DNA from 3 places in the Streptomyces sp. P9-A2 genome. Region 2 is predicted to be linked to each of the others. Evidence: riboswitches for the same ligand, from Rfam matches in the RefSeq annotation. Region 2 holds a riboswitch; each other region holds the start of a gene.
The links. A riboswitch is a leader RNA that binds a small molecule or an ion and turns the genes downstream of it on or off. The one in region 2 is predicted to bind cobalamin.

Region 1: linked by a shared signal. The riboswitch ahead of V4Y04_RS29280 (energy-coupling factor ABC transporter permease) and the one ahead of V4Y04_RS25015 (ribonucleoside-diphosphate reductase subunit alpha) in region 2 are both predicted to bind cobalamin.
Region 3: linked by a shared signal. The riboswitch ahead of cobN (cobaltochelatase subunit CobN) and the one ahead of V4Y04_RS25015 (ribonucleoside-diphosphate reductase subunit alpha) in region 2 are both predicted to bind cobalamin.

What each region holds. Positions count from the first base shown of each region.
Region 1 covers NZ_JAZIFX010000001.1:6,448,837-6,453,279, forward strand. Annotated here, with positions in the region: gene V4Y04_RS29265 (energy-coupling factor ABC transporter ATP-binding protein) at 1-873, opposite strand, end outside; gene cbiQ (cobalt ECF transporter T component CbiQ) at 870-1,619, opposite strand; gene V4Y04_RS29275 (energy-coupling factor ABC transporter substrate-binding protein) at 1,626-2,051, opposite strand; gene V4Y04_RS29280 (energy-coupling factor ABC transporter permease) at 2,048-2,857, opposite strand; cobalamin riboswitch at 3,139-3,287, opposite strand; gene V4Y04_RS29285 (ABC transporter substrate-binding protein) at 3,531-4,443, shown strand, end outside.
Region 2 covers NZ_JAZIFX010000001.1:5,474,188-5,478,630, forward strand. Annotated here, with positions in the region: gene V4Y04_RS25015 (ribonucleoside-diphosphate reductase subunit alpha) at 1-1,941, opposite strand, end outside; cobalamin riboswitch at 2,067-2,206, opposite strand; gene V4Y04_RS25020 (GNAT family N-acetyltransferase) at 2,284-2,862, opposite strand; gene mctP (monocarboxylate uptake permease MctP) at 2,942-4,443, opposite strand, start outside.
Region 3 covers NZ_JAZIFX010000001.1:7,902,468-7,906,910, reverse strand. Annotated here, with positions in the region: gene cobN (cobaltochelatase subunit CobN) at 1-2,778, opposite strand, end outside; cobalamin riboswitch at 2,813-2,954, opposite strand; gene cobG (precorrin-3B synthase) at 3,009-4,331, shown strand; gene V4Y04_RS35425 (precorrin-8X methylmutase) at 4,328-4,443, shown strand, end outside.

The sequences.
Region 1 (4,443 bases), 970 kb from region 2:
GTCGGTGTGCTCCGCGGGCTCCGGGGACACCGCGATCAGCGCGGCCAGTTCCTCCGGGGTCCGGGGCCCGGTGGCCGGGGCTGTCAGCAGACCCTGGGCGCGCAGCAGTCGAGCCGCCGCGATGCCCCACGGAAGCCGCAGTCCCGCCGCCGCGAGGAGGTCCGTACGGGCCAGCATCTCGGCGACCGGCCCGGTACGCACCCCGGAGGGCGTGAGCAGCGCGGCGTCGTCGGCCCAGCGCAGGGCGAGATCCACGTCATGGGTCGCCATGACCACCGTGGTGCCCCGCTCGCGCAACCCGGCGAGCGTCGCGAGCAGCCGTTCCTGACCGTCCGGGTCGAGGCCCGCGGTCGGCTCGTCCAGGATCAGGACGCGCGGCCGCATCGCCACCGCCCCCGCGATCGCGGTCCGCTTGCGCTGCCCGTAGGACAGCAGATGCGTGGGCCGTTCGGCGAGCGAGGTGATGTCGAGCGCGGCCAGCGCCTCCGCGACCCGCGCCCGTACCTCCGTGTCGGACAGCCCGAGGTTCAGCGGCCCGAACGACACGTCCTGGCCCACCGAGGCCGCGAACAACTGGTCGTCGGGGTCCTGCACCACCAGCTGCACCGTCGTCCGCAGCCGGGTCAGCCCCTTGCGGTCGTACCGGACCGGGCGGCCCGACAAGGTCAACTCGCCCCCGCTCGGCCGCAGTCCACCGCTCAGCAGCCGCATCAGCGTGGTCTTGCCACTGCCGTTGCGGCCCAGCAGCGCGAGCGCGCGACCCTCCCGCACCTCGAAGTCGAGGCCGGCGAGCACGGCCGGGCCGTCCTCGTAGGCGAAGGACGCGTCCCGCAGGGCGACCAGGGCGGGTTCGTTCGGCGCGGACCCGTTCACGACAGGGGCCTTTCCAGGACGAGGGCGACGACGGCCAGCGCCGCGAGAAGCAACAGGCTCAGGGCGGTGAACCGTACGGAGACACGTGCCTCGGGCACCAGGACGCGCAGCGTGCCGTCGTAGCCGCGCCCGGCGAGTCCCGCCTGCAGCCGCGCCGCCCGGTCGAAGGACCGGACGAACGCCGTCGCGCCGAGACCGCCCAGTGAACGCCAGGACGCCGCCCGGGTGGTGTGCCCGAGCCGGGCCGCCTGCGCCTGACCGATCCGGCGCACCGAGTCGAGCAGCAGAAAACTCATGCGGTACATCACCAGGGCCACGTCCACCAGCGGTGCCGGCACCCCGGCCCGCACCAGACGCGGCAGCAGGTCGGACATCGGCGTGGTGAAGGCGAACAGCAGCACCCCGAGGGACGCCGCCGAGGTGCGCAGCAGCAACTCGCCCGCGCGCAGCGGCCCTTCGGGGGCCGGGGACACGAACCCGGCCGGCCCGCCCACCTGCACCAGCAGCGTGAGCGCCCCGGTGACGCAGAAGCCCAGCGGCACCCGGTAGGCACGCCACAGCCGCCGGCCCGGCACCCCCGCCGGGCCCAGCAGCACCACGAGCGCGGTCACCAGCACCAGGGCCGCGCCCGGCCACGGGGGCAGGGAGACCGCGAGCACGGTGAGCCCCAGCCCGAGCACGGCCTTGTCCACGGGATGACGGCGGCGCCAGCGACTGCTGTGCGCCGCCGCGTCGATCGGCAGCACGCGGGATCAGGACCGGGGACCGGGGGAGACCGCCTCGCCGGGGCGGCCCGAGGCGGCGTCGGAGTCGGCGTCCGATTCGGTGTCCGGTCCGGTGTCCGGTCCGGTGCCGGGCACCGGCTGCTGCCGCCGCGCTTGTTCCGCACCCTGCCGGCGCCCGCGCCGCACCCCGAAGTAGTACGCCAGGACACCCGCGCCGACGGCGGCCTGGAGGGCGAAGAGCCCCGACTCGATCTCACCGGACGGAGGTTCGTACAGCGGCGAGAACCACGGCTCGTAGTCCGGTTCGAGCTCGGTGATGGCGGTCTCCGCCTCGCCGTCAGCACCGGCGAACGGCTCCTCCTTGTGGTCGCCGAGCCCGAGCGCCAGCGGCAGCACCGCGAGCGCGGCCACGGCGAGCAGCAGCAGGGCGTTGATCTTCGCGTTCCTGGTCATCGAGCCACCGTCCCGGTACCGGTCGTCCCCGTCGTACCCGCCGTCTGCTTCGTCTCTGTCTCCGGCTTCGTCTCCGGCTTCGTCTCCGGCTCCGTTCCCGTTTCCGGCGTTTCCGTCCCCGCCGTCGCCGAAGCGGCCCGCTTACCGGTCAACAGCACGCCGAGACGTGTCAGTTCGCCCCTGCTGGACTGCACCAGCAGGCGCATCACCAGTACGGTCAGCAGTCCCTCGCTCACCGCCAGCGGGATCTGGGTGAGGGCGAAGATGGAGCCGAACTTCCCGAGTGCGCCCGGGAACCCGCTCCCCGGGTCGGGGAAGGCGAGCGCCAGCTGCACGCTGGTGACGCAGTACGTGGACAGGTCGGCGACGAACGCGCCGCAGAACACCGCCGCCATCAGCGGCACTCCGGACCGCCGCGCCAGCCGGTACACGCCGTACCCCGCCCATGGCCCGACGATCGCCATCGAGAAGACGTTGGCGCCCAGCGTGGTCAGCCCGCCGTGGGCCAGCAACAGGGCCTGGAACAGCAGGGTGATGGTGCCCAGCACCGCCATGATCGGCGGCCGGAACAGGATGGCGCCCAGCCCGGTGCCGGTGGGATGGGAGCAACTCCCGGTCACCGACGGCAGTTTCAGCGCGGACAGAACGAAGGTGAACGCTCCCGAGGCGCCGAGCAGCAGCGTGCTCTCGGGATGTTCCCTGACTTCACGGACGAGTGACCGGGCACCGTGGACGACGAACGGCGCCGCCGCGGCGCCCCAGGCGACCGCGTGCACCGGTGGCAGAAAACCTTCGGCAATGTGCATGGTTCAGCAGACCCTCTCCAGCACCTCGTGGATGGTTGACGCGCCTTGGCCGGTCTCCTGGCTGACGGGTACCACCGCCCGTGCTCCGCCTTCCCGGGTCCTGGGGCCTGTCGTCACATTCCTGCCTGCCGGGCGACGCCATGCACGCACTCTCGCCGCACCGGGTGCACGCCCACGTACAACCAGTACGTGGGCGTGCACCCGGCACACCGAGAGCACGCACCTGACGCCGCCCGGCCCGCCCTCCGGGCGGACGACAGGAATGTGACGACAGGCCCCAAGTGGACCCAGTGGCTGCCCGTCGGTCCTGTCGAGGGACAGGACCAGGGGCCGGAGCCGGACTTCCCGATCACAGTGGCGAGGGCCGCACCGGTATCGCACCGGATTTCCCGTTCACCAAGGCGTGGCGACAGTAGACCCGGATCCGTCCTGGTGACAAGCGGGTGCCGGGGGCGCGCGGACGGCGTTCCGCAGCTCGTGTCCCGGCGCGCACCTGCGGTCCTGACAGCAGGTGCGCGCGGATGTACGCAGGTGGTGCGGCGGCCGCCCCCTCGCGGCCCGCCGGACGGCCACTGTCGCCGAGACGCCGGCATGAGGGGCCGGGTCCCTGGGCAGAACCTTGCTGCAATTAGTATGCAACAACGAATTCTGGTCAGTAGAGGTGTGAGGATCGATGACGACCCGACGAATACGGCGCACCACCGGCGCGGCCACCACGGCCGTCGCGATCGCGGTGGTCGCCGCCTGCTCGGCGCCTACAGGCGGCACGGACGCCGGTGCGGGCGGTGGCGGGTCCGCCGAGTCCGTGGTGATCGGGGTCCCCTCCGAACCCGACACCCTGAGCCCTCTGCTCGGCTACGGCAAGGACGGCAACTCCAAGATCTTCGACGGGCTGCTCGCCCGCGACGCCGACCTGAGGCTGAAGCCCGCGCTGGCGAAGGCCCTGCCCGAGATCGGCGACGACGGCCGCACCTACACCTACACCCTGCGTTCCGGCGTGACGTTCAGCGACGGCGAACCCCTCACCGCCGAGGACGTGGTCCACACGTACGAGACGGTGCTCGACGACAAGACCAACAACACCGCCAAGAGCGAACTGGACGCCGTCGAAAAGGTCCGCGCGGACGGCGACGACAAGGTCGTCTTCACCCTCAAGTACCCGTACGCGGCCTTCGCCGCCCGCACCGTCCTGCCCATCGTCCCCGAGCACCTCACCGCCGGGCAGGACCCCAACACCGGCTCCTTCAACACCGAGCCGGTCGGCACCGGACCGTACGTCCTCACCGGCTGGAGCAAGGGCGAGAAGCTGACCTTCAAGGCGAACCCGGACTACTGGGACGGCGCCCCGAAGGTGAAGAAGCTCACCATGGCGGTCATCGCCGACGACGACGTCCGAGCCACCCGGCTGCGCTCCGGCGACCTCGACGGCGCGACCCTCCCGCCCAACCTCGCCGCCACCTTCAAGAACGACGACGGCCGCACCACGTACCAGGCCACCACCTACGACTTCCGCGCCGTCACCCTCCCCACCGCGAACAAGGTCACCGGCGACACCGCCGTCCGCCGCGCCCTCGACCTCGCCGTGG
Region 2 (4,443 bases):
GTACACGCCGGCGATGGACGCGATGGTGGCGGTCGGCGCGATCGCCAGCAGCAGCGAGTTGCGCATGCCGACGGAGGCGATACGTTCGCGCAGCGCCGCCCAGCGCTCGGGCCAGACGAGTTCGGTGTCGTAGTGGTCGGGGTGCAGCACGCCCCGGGCGGCGCGCGTCAGCTCCCAGGCCGGCAGGGGGCCGACGGGAGTCCCCGCTGCTCCGGAGCCCGCCCCGGAGTCCGCCTCGGAGTCCGTCGCGGGCGTTCGGGGGCGCGCGGCGAGGTCGGCGGAGGTCTCGTACGCGGCGAGCATGACGCGCTCGGCGATCCGGGTGGAGAGCCGCCGGGCCCCGGGGGAGTCGAAGGGCAGGCGCAGGGCGAAGAAGACGTCCTGGAGGCCCATCACCCCCAGCCCCACCGGGCGCCAGCGCGCGTTGGAACGGCCCGCCTGCTCGGTCGGGTAGAAGTTGATGTCCACGACCCGGTCGAGGAAGGTGACGGCCGTGCGCACGGTCTCGTCCAGCCGCTCCCAGTCCAGGTCACCGGCCGCCGGGTCGACGAGCGCGCCGAGGTTGACCGAGCCCAGGTTGCACACCGCTGTCTCCCCGTCGCTGGTGACCTCGAGGATCTCCGTGCACAGGTTGGAGGAGTGGACGACGTGGCCGGGCTCGGCGGTCTGGTTGGCGGTGCGGTTGGCGGCGTCCTTGAACGTCATCCAGCCGTTGCCGGTCTGGGCGAGGGTCCGCATCATGCGCCCGTACAGTTCCCGGGCGGGGATCGTCTTGCGCGCCAGGCCCGCGGCCTCGGCGGCCCGGTAGGCCGCGTCGAACTCCTCGCCCCACAGGTCGACCAGGTCCGGGACGTCGGACGGGGAGAACAGAGACCAGACGGCGTCGGTGTCGACCCGGCGCATGAACTCGTCCGGCACCCAGTGCGCGAGGTTCAGGTTGTGCGTACGGCGGGCGTCCTCACCGGTGTTGTCACGCAGCTCCAGGAACTCCTCGATGTCCGAGTGCCAGGTCTCCAGGTAGACCGCCGCCGCGCCCTTGCGCCGGCCGCCCTGGTTCACGGCGGCGACGGAGGCGTCCAGGGTCTTCAGGAACGGGACGATGCCGTTGGAGTGCCCGTTGGTGCCGCGGATCAGCGAGCCCCGGGAGCGGATGCGGGAGTAGGCCAGGCCGATGCCGCCGGCGTGCTTGGAGAGGCGGGCCACCTGGTGGTAGCGGTCGTAGAGGGAGTCCAGCTCGTCCTTGGGGGAGTCGAGGAGGTAGCAGGAGGACATCTGGGGGTGCCGGGTACCGGAGTTGAACAGGGTGGGGGAGGAGGGCAGGTACTCCAGGCGGCTCATCAGGCCGTACAGCGCGGCGACCTCGTCCACCGAGCGGGGGGTGCCGTCCTCGGCGAGACCGGCGGCGACCCGCAGCAGGAAGTGCTGCGGCGCCTCGAGGACCTTGCGGGTGACCGGATGCCGCAGCAGATAGCGGCTGTACAGGGTGCGCAGCCCGAAGTAGCCGAAGCGGTCGTCCGCGCGGGGGTCGATCAGCGCGTCCAGACGGTCCGGGTGCAGCCGGACGAACTCGGCGGTCCGGTCCGCGATGAGGCCCTCGCGGTGCCCGGCGGCGATCGACGAGGTGAACGACGTGACACCCTGCGAGGCGGCCTCGGCGTGGAGGCCGAGGGTCAGCAGCCGGGCGGCGAGCCGGGAGTAGACGGGGTCCTCGGAGATGAGCCCGGCCGCCGCCTCGGTGGCCAGCTCCCGCAGTTCGGCCTCGTCCGCACGGGCGGACCGGCCGCGCAGCGCGGCGGCGGCGACCCGGCCGGGGTCGGCGGCGGGGAGGTCGGCGGTCAGCCCGGTCAGGGTCCGCAGCAGCGCGGCACCGGGGCCGTCGTTCGCGTCGCTCATGTCGGTCACGGCGACCGCTGAAGCAGGATCGGCTGGCGCGATGGTCACGTGGGGCTCTCCCTCGCTCGGCACGGGGCCTCGGCGAGGGCAGGGGGCAGCACACGGGCACGCGAACGGGCCTCGCGTCCACCGGCCCATTCCGCGAGGCCCGGACGTCAGACACCCGGGCCGGACGGCCGGGCGCACTGTCGGCAGGTCCTCGGACTGAAGCCCGTGCGGGCACGCGGAAAACGCGAACACGCACAAGTACACCGTTGCGGGACAGTTCCGGATTCGCACCGGATTCCCCTGCGGCGACAGCGAGCATGAGCATACATCTTGTGCCGGGTGCTTTCGGCATGCCCATATCTTGTGTCTCGGTGGGTGCTGCGGCGTAGAGTCGGCGTGGTGTCAGAGCGTCAGCTCGTAGGTGAGCAGCGTGATGTCGTCCAGATGCGGAACAGGGTTCCGGTGCCGCCCGGGAGAGCGGACGAAACCGAGACGCTCGTAGACGCGGTGGGCCGCACGCATCGTCCGCCGGGTCGGCAGCACGATCCGTACGCACCCCTCCGTGGCCCGTGCCCGGTCGGCACAGGCGCGGACGAGCGCCTCCCCGACACCCCGGCGCCGGGCGGCGCGGGTGACCGCGAGCATCCGGATCTCCGCCTCGCCGGGTCCGGCGATGTCGGCCGTCGGCCCGCCGCGCGGTACGAGCGTCACCCCGACCGGCACTCTCCGCGCGTCGTTCGCCTCCGCTGTGCCGTCCGCCTCCGCCGCCGTGCCGTCCGCCGCCCGGTAAAGCGACCCGGTCCCCTCCACGGCGACCGGTACCTCGGCGGCCGCGGCCCGCCCGGCGACGTTCCTGAGCTCACTGAGGTACGCGTCGCTCTCCCCGAAGTCGAGCAGCCCGTCGCGCAGGTAGGCCTGCGCGGTGATCTCACCGAGCTCCTCGGACTCGTACGGCTCCACCGGCCGGATGACGATGTCCACGGGGCGAGTGTGCCCCACGGGTACGGCCACGGGCCGCCGGACGTCTCCGGCGGCCCGTTGCCGTACCCCACGTACCGCGTCAGTGCTTGCCGTCGGTGGTGGTGTCGGCCGCGTCGGTGGTGTCGGCCGTGTCCAGGGGCAGTTCGGTGCTGACGCCCGGATCGCCCGCGTCCGCCGTGTAGTCCTGCGGCCGGGTCTCGTCGATGCCCTCGGGCGCCTTGACGGCCTTCAGGACGAAGGTCAGGCCGATCGTGACCAGGGCGTTGAGCACGAAGGCGGTGAGGCCGATGTAGCCGATCTCGCCGATGCCCGGGATCTCGTCCGACGAACCGCCGAAGTGCTTCTGCGTCGGCGAGGCCACCCCGTACGCCGCGACCGTGCCGTAGACCATGCCGACCGCCCAGCCCGCGAGCAGCGCCCAGCGGTGGAACCAGCGGGTGAACAGGCCGCCCACCAGGGCGGGGAAGGTCTGCAGGATCCAGATGCCGCCAAGGAGCTGGAAGTTGATGGCGACCGTCTTGTCCATGGTGAGGACGAAGGCCAGCGCGCCGACCTTCACGAGCAGCGAGACCACCTTGGAGACCTTGGTCTCCTGCGCGGGTGTCGCGTCGGGCTTGATGAAGTCCTTGTAGATGTTGCGGGTGAACAGGTTCGCGGCCGCGATCGACATGATCGCCGCGGGCACCAGCGCCCCGATGCCGATGGCGGCGAAGGCCACGCCGGCGAACCAGGCCGGGAACATGTTCTCGAACAACTGCGGGATCGCCAGCTGCCCGTTGCTGACCTCGACCCCGGCCGCGATCGCCATGAAGCCGAGCAGTGCCAGCAGACCCAGCATCAGCGAGTACAGCGGCAGGAGCGTGGTGTTGCGGCGGATCACCTCACGGCTGCGCGAGGACAGCGTCGCGGTGATCGAGTGCGGGTACATGAACAGCGCGAGCGCCGAACCCAACGCCAGCGTGGCGTAGGTCCATTGCCCCGCCTCACCCGGGACCAGCGAACCGCGCGGCGCGCCCGTGGCCGGGTTGGTCTCGCTGTACGCCTCGCTCGCCCTGGCGAAGATGTCGTCGAAGCCGCCCAGCTTGATCGGGATGTAGATGATCGCCACCGCGATGACGAGGTAGATCAGCGTGTCCTTCACGAACGCGATCAGCGCGGGGGCCCGCAGGCCCGACGAGTACGTGTACGCCGCCAGCACACCGAAGGCGATCAGCAGCGGCAGGTCCTTGACGAACCAGTTGGTGTCCTCGCCGCCGCCGACGCCCATCACGTCCAGCACGGCCTGGATACCGACCAGCTGGAGCGCGATGTACGGCATCGTCGCCAGGATGCCGGTGACCGCCACCGCCAGCGACAGCCCCTTCGAGCCGAACCGGCCGCGCACGAAGTCGGACGTCGTCACATAGCCGTGCTTGTGCGACACCGACCACAGTCGGGGCAGGAAGGTGAAGATCAGCGGGTAGACGAGGATGGTGTACGGCACGGCGAAGAAGCCCGCCGCGCCCGCCGCGTAGATCGCCGCCGGTACGGCCACGAAGGTGTACGCGGTGTACAGGTCGCCGCCGAGCAGGAACCAGGTGA
Region 3 (4,443 bases), 2.4 Mb from region 2:
GTGCGGGAAGGCGTCGCGGAAGAAGCCGGAGATGCGCAGGGTGACGTCGATGCGGGGGCGGCCCAGCTCGTCGTACGGGATGGCCTCCAGGCCCGTGACGCGGCGTGAGGCGTCGTCCCAGACGGGGCGGATGCCCAGCAGGGCGAGGGCCTCGGCGACATCGTCCCCGGCGGTGCGCATGGCGCTGGTGCCCCAGAGGGAGAGCCCGACCGAGGTGGGCCAGTCGCCGTTGTCCGTGCGGTAGCGCTCCAGGAGGCTGTCCGCGAGGGCCTGACCGGTCTCCCACGCGAGGCGGGAGGGGACGGCCTTGGGGTCGACCGAGTAGAAGTTGCGACCGGTCGGCAGGACGTTGACCAGACCGCGCAGCGGGGAGCCGGACGGGCCCGCGGGGACGAAGCCGCCGTTCAGGGCGTGCACGGTGTGGTCGAGTTCGGCGGTGGTCGCCGCCAGCCGCGGGACGACCTCGCGGGCGGCGAACTCCAGGACGGCGGCGACCTGTTCACCGTGCTCGGTGGGCACGGCGGCCGGGTCCCAGCCCGCGTCCTCCATCGCCTGCACCAGAGCGCGGGCCTTGTCCTCCGCCTCGTCGGCCGTGGTGCGGGTGGCGGCGGACTCGTCGAGACCCAGGGCCTCGCGCAGGCCGGGCAGGGCGGTGACGCCGCCCCAGATCTGGCGGGCGCGCAGGATCGCCAGGACGAGGTTGACCCGGTCGGCGCCGGCGGGCGGGGCGCCCAGGACATGGAGGCCGTCGCGGATCTGCGCGTCCTTGACCTCGCAGAGCCAGCCGTCGACGTGCAGGAGGAAGTCGTCGAAGCCGTCGTCGTCGGGGCGGTCGTCGAGGCCGAGGTCGTGGTCGAGGCGGGCGGCCTGGATGAGGGTCCAGATCTGGGCGCGGATCGCCGGGAGCTTCGCCGGGTCCATGGAGGAGATCTGGGCGTACTCGTCGAGGAGTTGTTCCAGGCGGGCGATGTCGCCGTAGGAGTCGGCGCGGGCCATCGGGGGGACGAGGTGGTCGACGAGGGTGGCGTGAACCCGGCGCTTGGCCTGGGTGCCCTCGCCCGGGTCGTTGACCAGGAAGGGGTAGATCAGGGGGAGGTCGCCGAGGGCGGCGTCCGGGCCGCAGGCGGCGGACAGGCCGGCGTTCTTGCCCGGCAGCCACTCCAGGTTGCCGTGCTTGCCGAGGTGGATCATGGCGTCCGCGCCGAACCCGCCGTCCTCGGCCCGCGCGGCGAGCCAGCGGTAGGCGGCGAGGTAGTGGTGGGAGGGCGGCAGGTCGGGGTCGTGGTAGATGGCGATGGGGTTCTCGCCGAAACCGCGCGGGGGCTGGATGAGGATCAGCAGGTTGCCGCGGCGCAGGGCCGCGAGGACGATGTCGCCCTCCGGGTTGCGGCTGCGGTCGAGGAACATCTCGCCCGGCGCCGGGCCCCAGTGCTCTTCGACGGACGTGCGCAGTTTCTCGGGGAGAGTGGCGTACCAGCGCTTGTAGTCGGCGGCCGGGATGCGTACCGGGTTGCGGGCGAGCTGTTCCTCGGTGAGCCAGTCCTGGTCGTGGCCGCCCGCCTCGATCAGCGCGCGGATCAGTTCGTCGCCGTCTCCGGAGGCCAGTCCGGGGACGTCGGTGTCGCCGAAGTCGTATCCCTCGTCCCGCAGCCGGCGCAGGAGGGCCACCGCGCTGGCGGGGGTGTCCAGGCCGACCGCGTTGCCGATGCGGGAGTGCTTGGTCGGATAGGCGGACAGGACGAGGGCCAGGCGCTTGTCGGCGGCCGGGATGTGCCGCAGGCGGGCGTGGCGCACGGCGATGCCGGCCACGCGGGCGGCGCGCTCGGGGTCGGCGACGTAGGCCGGGAGGCCGTCGGCGTCGATCTCCTTGAAGGAGAACGGCACGGTGATCAGGCGGCCGTCGAATTCGGGCACGGCGATCTGGCTCGCGGCGTCCAGCGGGGAGACGCCCTCGTCGCTCTCCTCCCAGGCGGTGCGGGAGCCGGTCAGGCACAGGGCCTGGAGGATCGGTACGTCCAGGGTGGTGAGCGCGCCCGCGTCCCAGGACTCGTCGTCGCCACCGGCGGACGCCTCGGCGGGCTTGGTGCCGCCGGCCGCGAGGACGGTCGTGACGATGACGTCCGCCGCGCGCAGCTCGTCGATCAGTTCGGATTCGGGGGCGCGCAGGGAAGCCACGTACAGCGGCAGGGGCCGCCCGCCCGCGTTCTCCACGGCGTCGCACAGGGCGTGGACGAAGGCGGTGTTGCCGCTCATGTGGTGGGCGCGGTAGTAGAGCACGGCGACGGTCGGGCCGTCGGTGCCCTCGCGGGGTGTGCGTTCCAGCGGGCCCCAGGTGGGCGCGGGCGCGGGCGGCTCGAAGCCGTGGCCGGTGAGCAGGACCGTGTCGGACAGGAAGCGGGCGAGCTGCTCGAGGTTGTCGGGTCCGCCGTGGGCGAGATAGGCGTGCGCCTCGGCGGCGAGGCCGACGGGGACCGTGGAGGCGGCCATCAGCTGGGCGTCGGGGGCCTGTTCACCGCTGAGGACGACGACCGGGCGGCCGTCGGCGAGCAGCAGGTCGAGGCCCTCCTCCCAGGCGCGCAGTCCGCCGAGGAGACGTACGACGACCAGGCCGACGCCCTCGAGGAGCGCGGGCAGGTCGTCGAGCGGGAGGCGGGAGGGGTTGGCGAAGCGGTAGGGCACCGGGCCGTCGGCCGCTCGGGCGCTGAGCAGATCCGTGTCGGACGTCGACAGGAGCAGGATGTTGGGGTGCGTCGAGCGCTCCCTGGACGAATGCGGCATGCGTCGGCCGGCCTTCCTCGGGATCCGCGCCCCGGGTGGTACAAGACGGCTGGAGTTCCTGGCTCGTCCGGCCTCGTGGGGGTCGGACTCACAGTGGCGGGACCGCGCCGGATTCGCACCGGGCTTCCTCCATGTCGCCGTCATGGCGATGACGGATCCGATGATCCGCCAAGAGACATAGTAAGGGTCGGGGCAAGAGGGCAGAACTTGGAGGCGGGGTGCCGATCTGTATGCTCGCCGCCATGTCCACGGCTCCCCTCCCCTCGTCGTCCCAGGCCACAGCGGTCTCCCGGGACCGCGGTGACGCCTGTCCGGGGTCGTTGCGGCTGCACACGGCCGACGACGGCGCGCTGGCCCGGGTCCGGGTGCCCGGCGGGGTGCTCACCGTGCCGCAGGCCGAGGCGCTCGCGGACGCGGCCGACCGACTGGGCGACGGCGAACTGCATCTGACCTCGCGTGGCAATGTGCAGGTGCGTGGACTGCGCGACGACTGCGGTACCCGGCTCGCCGGGCTGCTGGACGCGGCCGGACTGCTCCCGTCGCACGGGCACGAACGGGCCCGCAACATCGTCGCCTCCCCGCTGTCCGGTCTCGACGGGCGGAGTGCCCGGGAGGTGCGGCCGTGGCTGTCGGCCCTGGACGCGTCGCTGTGCGCGAGCGAGGCGGCGCGGGCACTGTCGGGGCGGTTCCTGTTCGCGCTCGACGACGGGCGCGGCGATGTCGCCGGGCTCGGCGCCGATGTGACCGTGCGTGCGCTCGGTGACGGCGACGCCCTGCTCGCCGTCGGCTCGGCGGACGGGGCGCTGCGGGTGTCCGGGGACGCGGCGCCCGGGGCCGCGCTGCTCGCCGCCGAGGCGTTCCTCGACGTGCTGCGGGAGACAGGGAGGCAGGTCTGGCGGGTCGACGAACTGGGCCTCCAATCAGGCGAGTTGACGCGTGCGGTCCGGCTCCGCCTGACCGACGCCGGCATCGGCTGCGTTCCGGCGCCGAACGACCGCGCCGCAAATGACCGCGCCACGGCGGAGGGACCGCCGCCGGGGGTGATCGGGGCGGCCCTGTCCGTCCATGTACCCCTGGGCCGTCTCACGTCCCGTCAGTGGCGGACCGTGACCCGGGTGGCCGCCGAAGTCCGGGCGGGCGAACTGCGCCTGACACCGTGGCGCGGCATCGTCGTCCCCGCCCCCGGAACGAACGCGACGGCAGCGGCCGGCGCACTGGCCCGTCTCGCCGGCACCGGCCTGGTCACCGACGCCTCCTCCCCCTGGCTGCGCGTCGGTGCCTGCATCGGCCGGCCGGGGTGCGCAAAGTCGCGTTCCGACGTGCGGGCGGACGCGACCGCCGCCCTCGCCGATGCGGGCCGCTCCCCCCTGCCGTTGTACTGGTCCGGCTGCGAGCGGCGCTGCGGCCACCCCCGGGGTGACCGGATCGACGTGGTCGCCGCCCCGGAGGGCGGCTACCGGATCGGCATGGTCGCCCAGGAGCGGCCGGCGCACACCACCGCCCTGGACGATCCCTCCCACCTCGCCGCCGCACTGGCGGCCCTCACCTCATGAGCCGTACGACGACCGAGAGCAGCGAGAAGAGCATCGTGACCCCCTACGACTACGAGAAGGACGGGGCGGCCATCTACCGCCGGTCCTTCGCCACCATCCGCGCGGAGGCGGA